Regions from separate parts of the Alteromonas sp. MmMcT2-5 genome, predicted to be linked through region 1. Evidence: predicted binding sites of a transcription regulator. Region 1 holds the regulator's gene; each other region holds the start of a gene.
What was found. Region 1 encodes FNR, which switches genes on or off when oxygen is low (the NO sensors DNR and NnrR bind a similar motif). Its sites were predicted from a motif close to TTGATCTAGATCAA; they were not measured.
Positions count from the first base shown of each region.

Region 2: MHN09_RS14755 (PRC-barrel domain-containing protein) is a predicted target of FNR. The motif match lies at 1,644-1,657, and genes of this name have one in related genera.
Region 3: MHN09_RS02025 (OmpW family outer membrane protein) is a predicted target of FNR. The motif match lies at 1,284-1,297, and genes of this name have one in related genera.

Region 1 covers NZ_JAKRFB010000022.1:63,145-69,350, reverse strand. The annotation lists gene MHN09_RS11140 (heavy metal translocating P-type ATPase) at 1-361, shown strand, start outside; gene ccoS (cbb3-type cytochrome oxidase assembly protein CcoS) at 363-593, shown strand; gene MHN09_RS11130 (sulfite exporter TauE/SafE family protein) at 580-1,239, shown strand; gene fnr (fumarate/nitrate reduction transcriptional regulator Fnr) at 1,285-2,022, shown strand; gene uspE (universal stress protein UspE) at 2,267-3,190, shown strand; gene ttcA (tRNA 2-thiocytidine(32) synthetase TtcA) at 3,339-4,292, shown strand; gene MHN09_RS11110 (patatin-like phospholipase family protein) at 4,293-5,315, shown strand; gene MHN09_RS11105 (DUF2987 domain-containing protein) at 5,330-5,977, opposite strand; gene MHN09_RS11100 (glucosaminidase domain-containing protein) at 5,974-6,206, opposite strand, start outside.
Region 2 covers NZ_JAKRFB010000036.1:20,179-26,384, forward strand. The annotation lists gene MHN09_RS14740 (LysR family transcriptional regulator) at 1-539, opposite strand, end outside; gene MHN09_RS14745 (hypothetical protein) at 666-833, opposite strand; gene MHN09_RS14750 (DUF413 domain-containing protein) at 1,233-1,589, shown strand; gene MHN09_RS14755 (PRC-barrel domain-containing protein) at 1,782-2,531, shown strand; gene MHN09_RS14760 (metalloregulator ArsR/SmtB family transcription factor) at 2,628-2,939, opposite strand; gene MHN09_RS14765 (rhodanese-like domain-containing protein) at 3,124-3,474, shown strand; gene MHN09_RS14770 (LysR family transcriptional regulator) at 3,531-4,454, shown strand; gene MHN09_RS14775 (exopolysaccharide biosynthesis protein) at 4,463-5,068, opposite strand; gene MHN09_RS14780 (sigma-54 dependent transcriptional regulator) at 5,615-6,206, shown strand, end outside.
Region 3 covers NZ_JAKRFB010000002.1:3,046-9,251, forward strand. The annotation lists gene MHN09_RS02020 (group II truncated hemoglobin) at 1-364, shown strand, start outside; gene MHN09_RS02025 (OmpW family outer membrane protein) at 490-1,170, opposite strand; gene hemF (oxygen-dependent coproporphyrinogen oxidase) at 1,404-2,336, opposite strand; gene MHN09_RS02035 (Sua5/YciO/YrdC/YwlC family protein) at 2,333-2,938, opposite strand; gene MHN09_RS02040 (type I DNA topoisomerase) at 2,984-3,526, opposite strand; gene MHN09_RS02045 (DUF494 family protein) at 3,612-4,088, opposite strand; gene dprA (DNA-processing protein DprA) at 4,090-5,199, opposite strand; gene MHN09_RS02055 (LysM domain-containing protein) at 5,239-6,206, opposite strand, start outside.

The sequences.
Region 1 (6,206 bases):
CGTTCAAGCTATGCAGCAATCTGGCGCGAAAGTGATGATGATGGGTGACGGTATTAACGACGCTCCAGTTCTTGCCAGCGCTGATGTGGCAATTGCAGTGGGTAATGCCACAGACGTGGCTAAAACTGCGGCCGACGTGATACTGCTTGGCGATCAGCTGCTTTCTGTACCAGAACTTATTCGAACTGCGCACCAAGTGAAGCAAAAAATAAGGCAAAATATTGGCTGGTCGGTAGGTTACAACGTTTTGATCTTACCTTTCGCCGTATCAGGCCTACTTTCACCGTGGATGGCTGTTGTTGGTATGTCGTTAAGCAGTATCATTGTGGTCACAAACTCAACGCGACTTTTGAGCAAATAGCATGAGTATTATTTACGTATTAATTCCAATCGCCATCATCATTGTTGCCGTCGCCATCGTGATATTCTTTTGGGCGGTGAAAACCAATCAATTTGAAGATTTAGATCGCCAAGGGTATAGCATATTGTTTGACGATGATCTTCCGCCAGAAGAAAAAAAGCTAGCTGAGCAACGCAAGCAACTTCAAGACAGTAAAGTAGACAAAAGCCAAGCGCCACATGGAAGGGATTAACTACTTCTCTGCCTTTCTTATCGGCTTAGCCGGTGGAGTTCACTGTGTGGGAATGTGCGGTGGAATTGTCGCTGCGCTAAGGATGGTATCGCCTAAAGGCGCTTCAGCACTACCCTATACCCTTGCCTATAACATGGGACGTATAGTGAGCTACACCATCGCCGGAGCAATAACCGGGGCACTTGGAAAAATTGCAGCAGATTATATACCTCTTGCCAACTATGCCCTTTCCCTACTTAGCGGAATCATGTTGCTTCTACTGGCGTGTTATTTGGGTAAGTGGTGGACTGGCTTAACAGTGCTGGAAAATGCGGGTAAAGGCCTATTTTCCAAAGTCCAGCCGCTTTCAAAACGCTTTTTGCCCTTTAAGACCCCTTTAAGTGCGTTGCCTTATGGTTTTATTTGGGGTTGGCTTCCTTGCGGTTTGGTGTATTCCACACTTACCTGGTCTCTCGCGGCGGGTAACGCGCTAGAAGGCGCTGCTATTATGTTCTTCTTCGGTTTGGGTACATTACCCACCTTGCTCGCTGCAAGCGCTGGTAGCCAATATATTGTTCGAAGTTTTCAACATAACCATTTTAGACAAATTATTGCAGTAATAATGGCAATATATGCAGCTTATCTTATTCATGGCGCAATCGTTTAAAAATGGGTGTATTATTGTCGGGTATTCTTTTAGAGAGCGTGCATTATGAGCAAAGGAAGCCAATTTTCTATTCACTGTCAAAACTGTAGTTTCAGTCACCTGTGTTTACCGGTGGCGTTAAACAAAACAGAAATCGAGTCTCTTGACGATATTATTGAACGCAAGAAGCCGCTTCATAAAGGTGACACGCTGATTCAAACTGGTGATAAATTCCGTTCTCTATTTGCAGTGAGAACCGGTTCATTCAAATCATTTGTGACTAATACCGAAGGTGAAGAACAGATTACCGGCTTCCACTTTCCTGGTGATATTATCGGTTTCGATGCATTAAGAGAGAACAAACACCAAAGCTATACTTCTGCGTTAGAAACTGCCATGGTGTGTGAGCTTCCCTACGAGACCCTCGACGAAATGTCAGTGCAATTTCCAAAGCTGCGCCACCAGATCATGAGCTTCATGAGCGCTGAAATAAAACAAGATCACGACATGATCATGCTTTTAAACAAGCGTACCGCAGAAGAGCGCTTACTGTATTTTATCTCACACCTGTCGCAACGCTTTGAAGAGCGTGGCTTTTCCCATAGAGAATTCCACTTAACCATGACGCGCAACGAAATTGGAAACTATTTAGGATTAACGATTGAAACGATTAGTCGTCTGTTAAGCCGTTTTCAAAAAGACAACATCATAAAAGTAGACGGCAAGCTTATTACTATTTTGGATTTCGATAGGCTAAACACCAAACTAGCGGCGCTTAACGGCCCTAGCGTTGTCTGCGGTTAGTCCTTTTTAAGTGTTAAATAAGGCGCGCACTAAGCGCGCTTTTTTGTAACCTGTGTTAGCCACCTATCTACCCTTTCAGCGCCACGCCGGTTGCTCCATATTCAATTAGGTAGGTTCACTCATGGTCGCCTCGTAAAATTCTTGATCTAAAACAACTTACGTTTTTCCCAATGTCGTTTATAGTTAGTATTAGAAAGCTTCGATTTCGACAGCCGCTACTAAGTTTCGTAGTTAGGGGGACGTTATGATTGAGTGTAAACGAATTCTGGCCGTGGTAGATGCCGAGCGCGATAACCAACCTGCACTAAGCCGAGCTTATGAACTCGCTTCAAAAACAGGCGCTTCAGTTACCGCAATGATGGTGGTATACGACTTATCTTATGATATGACGACCATGCTTAGCCCGGATGAGCGCGAGTCAATGCGCGATGCAGTTACAAAGGAGCATGCAAAATGGCTTGCCACCCACTTAAGAGAACAAGGATTCACTGAAACTGATATCGTTGTAGAATGGAATAATCGTGCGTATGAGTCGATCATTTACTACACCCTAAACAATCAGATAGATTTAGTGGTAAAGGCAACCAAAAAGCACGACGATCTTGCTTCTGTTATTTTCACCCCCACCGACTGGCATTTAATGCGTAAATGCCCTCGCCCAGTATTGCTCGTTAAAGAGCACGACTGGCCAGAAGGAGGAGAGATTATTGCTGCAGTAAACGTAGGCAGTGAAGACGATGAGCATGCCGCACTTAACGATAAGCTCACCCTCATTGCTAACGACTACGCCTCTTTATTGAAAGGGAGCGTAAATTTGGTCAACAGTTACCCTTCTACACCACTTAATATCGCCATAGAAGTACCTGAGTTCGACCCCGATACCTATCACGACGCGGTAAAAAATCATCATTTAAAAGAAATGCGTAGTCACGCGTTAAAGTACGGTATTCCTGAAAACAAATGCGTAGTAAGAGAAGGCCTTCCGGAAAAAGTTATCCCGCAAGTGGCAAAAAGACTGGATGCAGAGCTGGTTGTTATTGGTACCGTTGGCCGTGTGGGCATTTCAGCGGCCCTAATTGGTAACACTGCAGAACACGTGATCGACGAACTCAATTGCGATGTGCTTGCTATTAAGCCAGATGGATTTGTGTCGCCGTTGTCGGTGTAGTCTTTTTATCAGTACTACATAGCCCGTGTTTGCCGTTACTTAGCGGCCAACGCGGTATGTCACCAACAAATTTAACTTCACAAGCATGGTCTCGAAAAGCCGCTTTAATGTATAATGGTGGCTTTATCACAAACCAAGCTAGTTAATTATGAGTTTAGGCACAAACAGTGCTGACGCGTCGCCATTAAATGCTGCGCAAAGTAAGCAAAAGTACAACTTCAACAAACTTCAGAAACGACTTCGCCGCAATGTGGGTAAAGCCATTGGCGATTTCGGTATGATTGAAAACAACGACAAAGTAATGGTGTGTTTATCTGGCGGTAAAGACAGCTACACCATGCTAGATATTTTATTGTTTTTAAAGAAGATTGCGCCTATTCATTTTGATATCGTTGCGGTTAATCTTGACCAAAAGCAGCCTGGTTTCCCCGAACATATCTTGCCTGAATATCTAGAAAGCATTGGCGTTGACTACAAAATTGTAGAAGAAGACACCTACTCTATTGTTAAAGACAAAATTCCAGAGGGAAAGACAACATGCTCTCTCTGTTCTCGCTTGCGCCGTGGTATTTTGTACCGCACGGCAAAAGAGTTAGGTGCGACTAAAATTGCATTAGGTCATCACCGCGACGACATGCTAGAAACGTTTTTCCTCAATATGTTTCATGGTGGCAAGCTTAAGTCTATGCCGCCAAAGCTAGTCAGCGACAACGGTGAACACATCGTTATTCGTCCATTGGCGTACTGCACAGAAAAAGACATCGAGAAATATTCTCAGGCCGCTGAATTTCCGATTATTCCGTGTAACCTTTGTGGCTCACAAGAAAACCTACAGCGCCAAAACATAAAGGCTATGCTTCAAGACTGGAACCGTCGCTTCCCAGGTCGTATAGAGTCGATGTTCCGCGCGCTTCAAAACGTAGCGCCTTCACACTTAATCGACAGCAACCTTTATGATTTTAAAGCTATTGCTACACAAGAAGGCCCGGTAGAAGACGGTGATATCGGGTTCGATGAACCTTCTTTCACTACAGAAAATAGTACGGACTTCAGTGATGAAGATAATACTATTGAAGTAATAAACATTATGGAACCTAAGTAAATGAAAATTGGACTTGCGCTAGGTGCCGGTGCCGCAAGGGGCTGGACTCACATTGGCATAATTGAAGCATTAGAAAAACTCGGCGTAAAAATTGACGTTGTAGCGGGATGCTCTATTGGTGCCTATGTTGGTGCTGCCTACGCAAGTGGCAAGCTGGAAGGATTGAAAGAGTGGGCCTGTTCCCTTAGCGACTGGCAGGTACTTGCTCTTATGGGTGTAGGACTTAGACGCGGCGGCATTGCCAGCGGACAGAAGGTTTTCGACAAGCTAGCAAGCGAGTTTTGTGAATCGACTTATGAAGACATGCTTAAGCCGTTTGCGGCTGTGGCTACCGACCTTTATACCGGCCGTGAAGTAGTGTTTAACTCTGGTCCTATCGGAGACACCATTCAAGCATCCTGCGCTATTCCCGCACTTTTTGCGCCCGTAGCACATGGTGATCGTTGGTTGGTAGACGGTGCCGTTGTAAACCCTGTACCGGTGAACTTATGTCGCCAATTAGGGGCCGATTTTGTAATCGCGGTTAACCTTAACGCCGATTTTCGACCACTTCGTCTTGAAAAGTTGAGACAAGATCATGAAGAAAACCAGCGCAAAACCGAGGACTTTTTTACAAAGAGTCAAAACGTACTACGCCAATGGTTCTCCCCTGACAACAAAGAAGAAAAAGCCCTAGAGAAAAAAGATGAAAAAGACAGCGTCTCGGCTGGCAATGTTAAGACTGAAGAAGGCATTGCTTCTGATGTGATTGAAAAAGTGGAAGAAGAGTTGACCGAAGTCCCCGCTAAAGTGAACAAGCGAAACCCGCCTGGAATTATGAGCGTGATGAGCAGTTCACTTGAGATACTTCAAGCTCGCGTCACACGTTCACGTTTGGCTGGCGACCCGCCTGACATTCTTATTGAGCCTCAGCTTACCGACGTGGGTATTATGGAATTCCACAGAGCCGAAGAGCTATGCGCGAAGGGCGAAGAAACCATCGCGCGTTTAGCAGAGCAAATTAGGTATCAGCTTCTTACCTAATCCCAAATATGCATTTAGCTTGAAGCCATAGCGGTAACACGTAGCGGCGCATGAGGCAGTGTTAAGCCTTTTGCGTCGTTGATCCAATCTTGTTCTAGATGCAATACGCCGTTATTGATTTGCACACCTTGTGGTGTAATGAAATCTAAATTCTTGTCATCAAACTGAATCATCAAGCCCTTTACCGAAGGCATCATGAAAGACAAAAAGCTTCCCATTTCATTAAAGAAAGCTTCGTACTGACCATACAAAAACGTAAGGTCGTCTTTTGTGTAATACTGCTTAAGATATTCCGGCTTGGTTTCAAGTTGTACCGACATATCACACACGTTCGCGCGTTCGTTTAAATCGATGCGAACCAGTGCGTTGGCAAGTTTCAGGGCCTTTTCAGTAGGCACCGTGAATCGCCCTTCACCACTCACTTCTAAGGGCATTGTTTTCTTATCGGTTACGATAGACGCTCCGTTAACTTCACATAAACGCCCTTCGCCAACACGAACAAACCCGAATGCAAACTGAAGTGCTTGGGTATCTTCATTATCCAGCTTTTTAACATGGCTATAGAAACGGCTGTACTCAACATCTATCGTTTCAGCAGCAACGGAAGAACTGCCTACACCAATAAACAGAGATGAAGCAAAAAATAAAGCAGCGCGTATCATTCGGATAAAAACTCCTCGTTAAATAGGATCATAGTTTGAAGCTCTTCAACATAAGCGGCTCCTCGCTCAGAATAGTTCATTAGCCCTTCAGCTAACGCAACACCAGTAATAGGAATTTGGTTTGCACGCAGTCGACTGCGGATCTCTCTTAAATCCGCATACGCGTCGTGGCGGTTTAAATTTCGCATGTAGGTGTACGTTGCACGCGACAAACTGTCGAATTTGGCAA
Region 2 (6,206 bases), on a different contig from region 1:
ACAAAATCTGCTGCATCAATAGTCTCAGACGCTTGTCCAATTCTATATAGCGCCAAATCCTGCTGTAGCAATACATCACTATTTACTTCTTCAGATTTCAACGGTTCCGTGGAGAATGATAAGTCCGTCACCCTTTCGTGCAATTGTCGCGAAAGGGTATCTAACGTAAGAACTTCAGCCTTTACTGACCAATCGGGAAACGAGTTGTGTAGGTGACTGAGCATCTGAGGCAATAACAGCTCGCTCGCAAGCTGTGTTGCGCCGCAAACAACATATTCAGAGGATTGAATTTGGAGCTCTTGTTTTGCTTCGTTTAGCGTTGCGCATAATTGCCTAGCGTAAGGCAGAAGTTTCTCACCAGATTGAGTGAGCTGTATACTGTTGCGTTGCCTAATAAAAAGCGTGGTATGAAAATACTCTTCAAGTAGCTTTATGCGTGCACTGACTGCAGATTGAGTAAGGTAAAGGTTTTCAGCCGCTTTACCAAAGTGACGAGTTTTTGCCACCTCTATAAAGGTGGTGAGAAAGCGTATATCCATGCTTATTGTACAACCGAATCAAAGTGGGTCTAAATTGACACAGATAATACGGCAAGTAAACACAAAAGCACAGAAGCGCACCGCTATAAACGGTACGCTTTATTAAAATTTCACCAACTCGCTGAATTAATACTCTTCTTGGTGCAGGCGACGCTGTTTGTCACGGCGTTGCAGGTCACGCTTCTGCTTTTCCTTTACAGTACTTTGACGTTTGGAACTTGGCTTTTTAGCGTGAAAATCTTCCTCTTCTACCGAGTCCCATTCATCACGCTGGTAACGATAGTCTTTACTCATTGACTTCTCTGGGTTGTTAACACACTTCAATTATTATCTTAAGTGACAAAATAGAAAACGAATTTTAATCATCGTAGCGACAAGAATTTTTGATTATTCTCATCAGTGATTTTCATAGACTTTTAACGTCCAACTCATTTACGCTCGTGTAATAGCGATACCCGTTGCAGGGCCAATAAATAGATACTTATATTTCACTTTAATTTCAAAAACTTAGACACATCATACTTGAGGTTATCACCTCGTACTTTCTGTATACTTTTCTAACGTAATCTAAAATTTAGTGTTAGATTTTATACCGTTAAAAATTTTTTATTGATAAGAGAAAAATCTTTTGTTTTATCTTCGTTTTTAATTATCTTAAAAGTGCGCTGAACAAAACATTACGTTGGGTACAACATGAAAAGTTTAGCTATTCGACAATCTGCAAAACCTTATATTGACCGTCAGAAGTTTCCATACGGTTTTCGTAAATCAGGTGACTTCAGTATTACTGAAGCCGATCTTCTAACCCACTACGGCAAAACACTGCTAGGACTTGAAAATGGCGAGTTGTCGCCTGAAAGTGATGATGAGAGACATTTCGTCGAATTCGTTACAGGTAAAGTTGAAGCTAGCAATAACCTAGAAAAAGCCTGGGCGAAATACGTCAGATTAGCAAGGGGCAAAAAGCACTTCTACACCCTTCACAGCAGTGCGAGTAACCAGTCAGACTATGATGAAGATTACTCTGATGAAGAATTCGATGTAGCATAATGCTACATCATTACTAAAAAGCTCGCTCCGGCGAGCTTTTTTGTTATTGAACAAATGATCTCAATCAACTTCAGACAAGAACAAAATGAAGAAACATTAAGGACTGTCTACACTTAGTAGTAATACAGAGTGATGTGCAGTGAATTGTGCATTTCATTCTGAAAAACGAGCCCATGCAAAGGAGGCGCAACGATGATCATTAGTTCAAAACAGCTTACTCACTTTTCTATACATGCCCTTGATGACAAAGTGGGCGGCATCCGCGATATCCTTTTCGACGACGAAACCTTCACTGTTCGCTACTTGGTCGCAGATACCAATACTTGGCTACCGCTTAGCCGCAAAGTGGTAATATCACCTATATCTGTCAAACAGCTAGATGAAGATAGTGAGTCTGTTCATATCAATATGACAGTTGATACATTGAAAAACAGCCCCTCTATTGACGAACATAAGCCTGTGTCACGTGAATACGAAGAAAACCTCTTCAAATATTTTGGTTACGGATACTATTGGATTGGTCCAGGAGCATGGGGAGAGTTCGCACATCCAAATGAACTGGTCGAATTACAACGCGCTGAAGAGTCTGAAACTGAAACCCCGAAAAAAAGCACCAACCACCTAAGAGCAGTGGGCGAAGTTGGTGGATATGAAGTAGCTACAACCACAGATAACGTGGGCCACATCAGTAACTTCGTCATTGACACCGAGAGCTGGAAGATAATCATGCTAGTGGTAGATACCAACAACTGGCTTCCGGGTGGTAAACATCTCGCACTTCTACCTAGCGATATTGAAAGTATCGACTGGGCGGCGCACAGCGTAGTAGTGAATTTAAGTCACGACGAATTGGTTGATAGACCTGAAGTGGAAAGTGAAAAAATTTCTGAAGAAGGCTATGTGCCTATGCTTTGCGAGCAATTGAATAAAACCGGAAATTAATAACCGAAGAATGTCATTGTTGGCGATTTTTAGTTAGGAACTTTACAATGTCCGTTGTTGAAGGCGGACATTGTAGCTTAAGATACAAAAAGAAGATTACTCGCAGAAAAATTCGTACATCAAAGCAATTAAACGCTTGACGCGCTCGTCTGCTAAGCGGTAGTAAATAGTTTGACCTTGCCTTCTTGTGGCCACCATCTTTGATTCTCGCAATAAAGCAAGGTGCTGAGAAATCACTGGCTGCGAGACGCTAACAACTTCGAGAAGTTCGGTTACCGATTTTTCCTCTTTCAGCAACGAACAAAGCACCATAAGGCGTGTTTTATTCGCGAATTGCTTAAGGAAGATCTCGGCTTCCGCAGCGTGTTCCATTATATCATCTGAACCTATTACCATATCCTCGGACATAAGCACTCTCTATCTGTAAAGTATTTCGGCACCAATTTAGCCATTTACTATACTAAAGTATAAGGCATTTTGCCGACCTGCCAATTTATGCGACGAATCGCCGTATTTTACATTGTTTTATTACGCTGACATCAATATATTAGATTTTACTTATTTCAACTAAGTTTAGGCAAAAAGGAAAAATATGCTTATAGACATGAAGACTCGAATAGAAAACATAGACGTGAACTTACGCACTGTATCTGCGGAGCAAGCGGCCAGTGAGTGCCGAAACAATAGCGGTATACTGATTGATGTACGAGAGAGTGCCGAAGTTGCCAATCAGCCCGTACCTTCTGCGCTTCACATACCACGCGGCGTGCTCGAAATGAAGGCACTGGAACAGTTTAAAGATGCTTCAGCGCCACTTTATATTCACTGTGCGTCGGGCGTTCGAGCAAAACTAGCTGCAGAGCAACTTATAAAGATGGGCTATGAGAACGTTTCGGTTGTGACATGCCCTGTACCCACGATAAATCAAGCAAACCAGAAATGACTTCTTAACCAAGCGTATGCTATAAGTAGCGTTAATTAAGAGTTTTAAGGCGCTGTATGCTGAAATCTACGTTAGAACAATGGCGAATGTTCAAAGCCGTCGTCGATGCAGGCGGCTTTAATCAAGCTGCTGCTGAAGTTCACAAAAGTCAATCGAGCGTTCACCACGCGGTTCAAAAGCTTGAAAACGCCATTGGAGTGTCATTGTTTGAGAATATTGGACGTAAAGTCCAGCTTTCGCCGCAAGGTGAACTTATGTATCGCCGTGCCTCTTTTTTGCTTAGCGAAGCACACAAGCTCGAGGCCGTTGCCAATAGCCTTAAATCTGGCACAGAAACAACTTTACGCATAGCGGTGGATATTATTTTCCCGTCTGAATTGCTTTATAACGTGCTAGCGAAAGTTTCTGCTGAGTTCCCGCTCCTTCGTATCGAGATAGAAGAAACTGTACTCAGTGGCGCAAATTCACTTTTGAGCAATGGTAAAGTTGATTTAGGCATCTCTCCTTTCGCGTTTTCTAATGGCTTTAGCGAAGACTTGTGCGAAATTGAATTTGCAGCTGTCGCTCACGCCGACCATCCATTACACCAATTGGATAGAACGCTCACACTGGAAGACTTAAAAGCGTATCGTCAAATTGTGGTAAGGGATTCATCCGCGGAGCGTAAAGCTGATGTGGGCTGGTTAGGTGCAGAGCAGCGCTGGACCGTAAGCCACGTTAGAACGTCATTAGATATTATTGCTCAGGGGTTGGGTTTTGCGTGGCTGCCTATAGCAATAATTAAAGATGAGCTAGAAGACGGTACACTCGTTCCCCTTCCCCTCGATAATAATGCAGCGTTGCGTAAGGCGCTCCTTTATTTGTCTTTCGAAGACGGCGATACGTTGGGACCAGCTGCCCGTGCTTTTATTGGTGAGCTACGATATCAAACAATGAACCTTCCATCGTCAGATTTTATGCTCGATTCGTGTACTGAGTAGTTAGACCATCAACCTAGCGCGACTGCAAGGCGTTCAAACCCAAGTATAAAGCCAAATAGCGATAATGAAACACCAACTAACGCCACAGCACCGTCGTCTGTGGCCATGCCTATTGCCATAATAAAAACAGCAAAAGCGGGAATAAGCCCCATAAAGGGAATAAGCTCCAGTGGAATCATTACAAATCCGCAACCTGCACAGCACAATGCGATGAGTGATCTAAACACAGGCTGGCGCATGAAAAAACACCGAGGAACTAAAAAGCGGTCTACACGTACTGCATACGGTTTAACCTTTTCGACAATGTAGCGAAGCTGATCGGCGTCACAGTTTAGTTGCATCACTTTTTGCGGTAACCAAGGATGCCTACGACCGAGTAAAATTTGCAACGCGATGAGTAAAATCGTCCCACCCGCTAAAGATGGGATCCCAGGGATGGCCCCAATCGGTGTGCAAGCGATAAAAGATGGCAGCGCCAGCATTGGTCCAAAGCCTCTTTTCTCCATCACATCCCAAAACTCAGCAAACTCGAACGTATCTTGTCTTGCTCGCGGCTGCATTTTCCCCAACAACTCGTATAAGGTCATTGATCTTACAGCTGTTTTTCCCCACATCTTCAATTCCTTTGATATCACATTACCAGCGAACGTCGCGCTAATCAGACGGGCTCCTCGCCTAGTTAATATACATTTCTTGCACCTACTCGATTTGCCATAGTGAAATTGCAAGTAACCTTAGACAGGCAAATCGTGCGAAAAATATGCCATCGATTGCATGTGACAGTGTGTTAAAGACAGGAATACTTTTTGCAAATGCTCCTGATAAGTAAAATAAAATCACCTAATAAAACAAAAACAGATATAGACATTCTGTACTTTAGTGCGATGTGTACCGCTGATCGCAAAGAGTTGATAAATTAGAAGAAGGTAGCGCAACCGACTATTTCTGGCATCAAGGCAAATGTACAAAATTTCCGGATTGCTTGAGGCATTTAAATATTTTCCGATGCGCTAACGCCTTATCAATTTAAACCAGCGTATAAATAAATTTTAAATATGCGCGTTAGCATTCAGTTGTTAATAGCGTATGATAAGACTATAACATTGATTCTATTCCATAATTTTTCTGAATAGGAAACGACAGAAGAGAGGGACACCCACTTGCTTACCGTACTTTTAGTTGATGACGACGCCGAGTTCACAGAAGTAGCTTGTACTATCATCGAATTTCTTGGCCACGAAGTACTTACCGCTGCCACACTCAAAGAAGCCCGCGATTGGTTAGAAAAAGAAACCTTTGACCATGTACTGCTTGATTTCATGTTACCCGATGGAAGCGGCGCGCACTTATTCAATGAACTAGATGCACTTCCTAAGCGCCCTCGCGTTACTTTGATAACGGGTCACCCTTCTGTGAAAAGCGTGATAAAGGGTCTGTGTGGCCCCACGGTCGACTATCTCGTTAAGCCAATTCAACGGGAGGAAATAGAGGCTGTATTAAGTCAAAAGCCAAAAGAAAAAGCACCTGCACAAGACAAAATAGAGAAACATTTTGACTTGCTGATTGGTGAATCGCCAATTATGAAAGAGCTCTACAAGCTGATTTCTAGAGTGAGTAAAACCAGCGCAAATGTAATGCTGCTTGGTGAAAGCGGTGTAGGTAAAGAAGTGGTGGCTGCCGCAATTCATCGTGCTTCAGAAAGTGAAGGCCCCTATATTGCAACCAACTGTGGTGCATTCTCAAAAGAACTAA
Region 3 (6,206 bases), on a different contig from region 1:
TGAACGTATAGGTGGAGAGGAGAAAGTACGGGAATTAGCAAATACGTTTTACGACATAATGGAAACCGATCCACTCGCCAATGAACTGCTAGCTATTCACCCCCAGCCATTAGACAGAATTCGCCACGTGTTCTTTCTATATTTAAGTTTATGGCTTGGTGGTCCTGATGATTACCAGCAGCAGTATGGCCACCCGCGTCTGCGTGCACGCCACCTACCTTATACCGTAACACCAGAGTTAAAAGCGCAGTGGATGTATTGCATGCGAAAAGCCATGTTTAAAACGGTTGAAGATATCGCCTTAGCTCAACAGTTGATAGACGCACTTGATCAACTCGCCAATCACATGGTGAATACAAAATAAAAAAGCGCGTTGAAAGGATTAACCTTTTAACGCGCAACTCCCCTGTTACTGTCTACGCTCTTTATGGCGCATAAAGTAGTGCAATTGTGAAAGCCTCATAGTTAATAAGGTGATGAAACTAAGAATTAGAATGTGTAACCCACCGATAAGGTATACACCCAAGGATCTATTTCAATATCACTTACCTTTCCAGCAGCATCACCCACTTTGAAGGTTGCTTCGGTATCTATATCAATGAATCGAATCGATGCATTGACATGCCATTTGGTATCAATTTGGTAATCCATTCCCACCTGTGCTGACAAGCCAAATGAATTATCAAGCGAAAGGTCGCTTAAGCCAGCTGTTTCATTTGCACCTGTAAACTCTTCATCAAAGATAAAGGTATAGTTGATACCAGCACCAATGTACGGCTGAAACGCAGAGCTGGCATCATTAAAATAGTAGTTTGCGGTAAGCGTAGGTGGAAGGTGCGTGACTTCTCCAAGCTGGTTACCCGTCCCTAACGGGTCAGCAACAGAAAAATTCACGTCGTGCTTAAACGGCGTTGCGGCAAGCAGCTCAATATTAATGTTATCAGTAATAAAGTACGCTACGTTTAGACCTAGCTGAGTATCGTTATCGATATTAAGGGCAACGCCAAGATCAGTTCCACCCGCGACGATGTTAGAGGTAGATTCGTCAGGAGCAACGGTAGTAAGACCGCCACGAACAATCCAGTCGCCCTGCTGGTGAGCGCTAGCTAAAGGTGAGAGTGCAGCAAGAGTAAAGCAAAGTGCAGATGCAGAAAAAAAGTGTTTGCGCATGATGTGTCTCTTTTGTGTTTAACTAAGATGGCGATACTTTACGCCTGTGGTTAAGAGAAACATTGATCCAGCGCAAGTTTGATAACTCACTGAAACACAGATGATATTCCACCTTGATGTAGATCAAAAAAACGCCGCATTAACGTTAATACGGCGTTTTTTAGTCATTAAAGATGAAAGCTGCTGTCGGCGGTCCGCGTAAGGATTTAAGCGCTGCCTTATTTAATAATTAATCACCAATCAGTAGGTTTTAACCAGTCTGTCAGCTTGGCTTCGGCGCTACCCGGTGCAGGTGTATAACAATACTCCCAGCGCGCGAGCGGCGGCATCGACATTAGAATTGATTCAGTACGCCCGCCGGTTTGCAGTCCAAATAAAGTGCCTCGGTCGAATACAAGGTTAAACTCAACGTAACGGCCCCGGCGGTAAAGTTGGAAATCACGCTCTCTTTCGCCGAAATCGGTTTGCTTACGACGTTCAACAATAGGAACGTAAGCATCGATGAAGCCATTACCAACAGCTTGCATAAATGCAAATGACTGTTCAAAGCCCCATTCATTCAGGTCGTCGAAGAATAAACCGCCCACTCCGCGGGTTTCATTGCGATGCTTTAGATAAAAGTAGTCGTCGCACCACTTTTTATACTTAGGGTAGACATCATCGCCAAACGGCTTACATAATTTTTTAGCAGTATCATGCCAGTGTACAACGTCATCTTTAAACGGATAAAATGGCGTTAAGTCGAAGCCACCGCCAAACCACCAGATAGGTGCTTCGCCCTCTTTTTCTGCAATAAAAAAGCGAACATTAGCGTGTGACGTGGGGATATACGGGTTATGTGGATGAATAACGAGTGATACACCCATAGCCTGAAAGTTTCTTCCTGCTAATTCAGGCCGATTAGCCGTTGCTGATGCCGGCATTTGACTGCCAAACACATGGGAAAAGTTAACGCCGCCTTGTTCAATCACCGCACCATTTTTTAGTACTCGAGAACGGCCACCGCCACCTTCTTCTCGCTGCCAGCTGTCTTCAACAAACTGGCCCTTACCGTCGGCAAGTTCAAGGGTTTGACAGATGGTGTCTTGCAGCCCTAGTAAATAGCTTTTTACTTGTTCTATTACTTCAGCGGCATTTTTACCGTCCAGTAATTCTGCTGATGTCATGCTCTTATTACCTCTGCTGTGTCACCATCGCGAATGGTACTGGGTTTAGTTGCACCGCCTACTTCCCCTTCGACATAGAAAACGGAATCAGCGAATACGGCTTTTGCTTCTTCAGTGGTGGTGGCTGGCGGTTGGCCGGTCAGGTTAGCGCTTGTAGAAACTAACGGTTTACCTAACTTGTTGCACAATTCCACTACTACAGGGTGATTAGTTACGCGCACCGCTATTTTACTATGCTTGCCGGTTAACCAAACTGGCGCAGATGACGACTTAGGTAATAGCCAAGTATTAGGGCCTGGCCAGCTCGAAAAAATATCGGTGCGTCTGTCAGGGCGAATGGCGTTATCGTTAACATAAGGCAGTAGCTGACTGTAGTTTGCAGCAATCAAGATCACGCCCTTTTCTACCGGTCGCTGTTTTATCTCTAACAGCGCATTTACAGCGGCTTCATTGTCGGGGTCACATCCGATGCCCATTACCGCTTCGGTTGGATAAACGATTAAACTGCCAGCTTGGAATGCGGCAACAACAGGGTCTACTTCAGGTGAGTTAGCCTCAACGGGGGTAAACGTGTTTACGTTCCCATTTTGGATATCAGACATGGTTTTAATCTCTACGTATAGTTCTTCGTTTAGTTGTTCGTATTATTACTTTTTAAAGCCACAACTAGGCTGAGGACACTGTAACTGCCCCTTTTTATCTATCAATACTCCCCAACCGCAATCTGGGCAGCTTTCATTAACCGGCGTGAAATTTAGCACATATCGACATTGTGGATAATGGTTGCACGCAAAAAACTGTTTGCCGTATTTGTTAGTACGCGAGATTAGATGCCCTTTCTTACACTTTGGACAATCCACCAAAGTATCCTCTTTTTCTTTAATGGGCTCTATGTGATGGCATGAAGGAAAATTGGTACAGCCGATAAACATGCCAAACCGCCCTTTCTTTATGGCTAAGTCGGATGCGCATTCAGGGCAGGCTACGCCGTCCAAGGTTTTAAGTATGGTGGTTTGTTTATCGTGAAGTGGCTTGCTGAAGCTACATTCAGGATAGCCTGTACAACCGATAAAAGGACCCGATTTACTATTCTTTATATGAAGAGGTTTACCGCACTCGGGGCAATCTCCGAAATTATCATCGAGAGCGTGCTCGTGCGCTGAAAAGAGTGAATGGTCTATTTTAGACATGTATTGGACGTTAAGGCCTTAAACGCGCTGCAATTTCACAGCGCATTTTTAAGTAAAGATTCAAATACCAGTGACTACAACTGCATTAATGCAGAACACCATCTGGCTCTTCGAACAAAAGATCTTCCATTTGTGCGTAGGCTTTCTCTTTGCCAGGTACGTTGAATAGTACCATTAGCACAACCCACTTCAGGTCTTCCAAGCAAAATTCATTGGAATCAATTTCCATAACGCGATCTATAACCATTTCGCGTGTGGAGGCATCCAACACATTAACCTGTTCTAAGAACATAAGAAAACCGCGACATTCCACATCTAAACGCATTTGTTCTTCATGCGTGTAAATACGGCTTAAGCTAGTGCTAATACCTTTGCAAAAGTACGGTTTGATGTCCGTCTCTTGCAGTGCCGCTAACTTTTCTAACCATGCGAGGGCTTTATAAATCTCATCGTGATGAAATCCTGCGCGCACAAGCTCTTCCGTTAACTCGTCTTGGTCAACACGAATTTCCGTTTCACTGTGAATGAAGTTTTCAAACAGATACATGAGGATATCGAACATATTATTTTCCCCTCAATTTAACGTAACCACCAGGGACAGCGGCCACTAAACCACGCAACTCATATTCTAATAATGATGCCATTGCTTGCGATACAGATAAGGCATTGCGCTGGGCTATGACATCAATAGCGGTGATGTCATAATCCACACTAGCTAATAATTTATCGGTTGCCAAGCTATTCGCTGTACTTTTTTCGTTTTGCTCGTCAACATTCAAGCCTAGTTGTTCAGGTTGAACGCCAACTTCATCTAGAATATCGCTTATATTTGTTACTAATTTGGCGCCCTGTTGGATTAACCAGTGGCAACCTTCAGCGTAAGCGTTAGCGATATTGCCTGGCACAGCGAATACTTCTCGCCCCATATCTGCGGCCAAATTCGCAGTTATCAAGGTGCCACTCTTAATTTTTGCCTCTACCACTAAGGTTCCAAGGGATAACGCTGCGATAATTCGATTTCGCCTTGGAAAATGCCAAGGCTTAGGTCCCTGCCCCGGAAAAAACTCTGTAACGGTGACACCTCCGTCATTGTTGATAGCTTCATAGAGCTTACTATTTTTAGCCGGATATACCTTTTCAGGTCCCGTACCCATTACCGCAATGGTTCCGGTGCTACCAGACAGGGCGCCTTGGTGTGCGGCGCTATCAATGCCCATGGCAAGGCCGCTCGTCACTACAACTCCGCTACTAGATAACCCATAAGCAATGTCGGTTGCGGTACGCTTACCCTGAAGGCTGGCCCTTCTGCTTCCCACTATAGCAATCTGTGGTTTTTGAAATAGCGCTTTGTTTCCCGTGGCAAATAGCGCGAGGGGCGGACTATCCAATTGCTTAAGTAATTCTGGATAGTGAGGCGATGACAACGGCACGATGTGTCTATTGTCGCTCGCTTGCAGCCAGTTTATTGCTGCATCAATCAGAGGCGGTGAAATGTTGTTGGTGAGTTGTTTAACCTCGTTAGGCAGCGAAGACGTGTTGCTGCCTAAATCGACAGTAGAAAGTTGATATTTTTCGAGAGCCTGTAGCCATAGTTTAGGTGAAACACGCTGAGCGGAAGCCAGCGCTATCCATGCTAATGTTTCGCTGTCTAACTGAGAAGATTGTGGTGCCATTATCGCTCCTAATGCGAGCGACAATGAACCATGCAACGTTTAAGGCTTGGCGACAATGAAGCCGCGCTTTATCCCCTTATTCGCTCGCGTAATTAATCCGTAACTTGCCGCATCAAATGTTTTAAACACAACAACTTCACCTACTTTAAGCGCGGGTTGCGATACTGTATCGATAAACCACTCACCACCAGTGTTAGCGCCGGGTTCATCTACATAGCGTGGACTTTCTTCGTCAATAATGGCTGGACCTTGTGAGTAAAGCCCCAGGACCGTACCTGGCGCTACTTCCATACTGCCTAAATCAAGAATGACAACGTCGTATTTGCCAAGTAAATCGTGATCATGCAAATCTCCAACTATTGCGCCTCGCTGCGAAGTAGCCGGAACAAGTTCAAAGCCTTCAGGATGTTCAAATCCACCCGCCATTAACTTATCACCGCGCTTAGCTTCTTGGTTCGCATCGTCGATGAAAAGCAACATCGTGTTGCTACCTTCATCTTTTTCCACTAGTGAAGCTGTTGAAACATGGGTAACTTGAATACCAAGGATTTCCCCATCAAGATTTCTAATCGTAGCGTGCTTTCTTACAACTCTGTACTGATCGTCGGTACTGAATTGTTGCTGGCTTAACACAAAATCATCAGACGCAAACCTTACGTTTCCATCCTGATTACCCAGCAATTTAGGTAGCGAAGCATAGCTTTCCTCGTCTAGCAGCATGTGTTGTCTAATGAATGGAGAGATAGATGTCCACGACAACACATCAACAGGCTTCGGTTTTACTCGCTTATCGGTAGCCGGAGAAAGTTTATAGGAAGGTTTGTCGCGCTTTACACTTAATACAGGCTGCCCATCAACATACCCAACGACGATAACATCGCCCGGGTAAATAAGGTGTGGATTGTCAATTTGGGTGTTGGTTCGCCATAATTCAGGCCAGAGCCAAGGCTCATTGAGAAAAACGTTAGCGATTGCCCATAGCGTGTCTCCACGCTTTACTGTGTAGG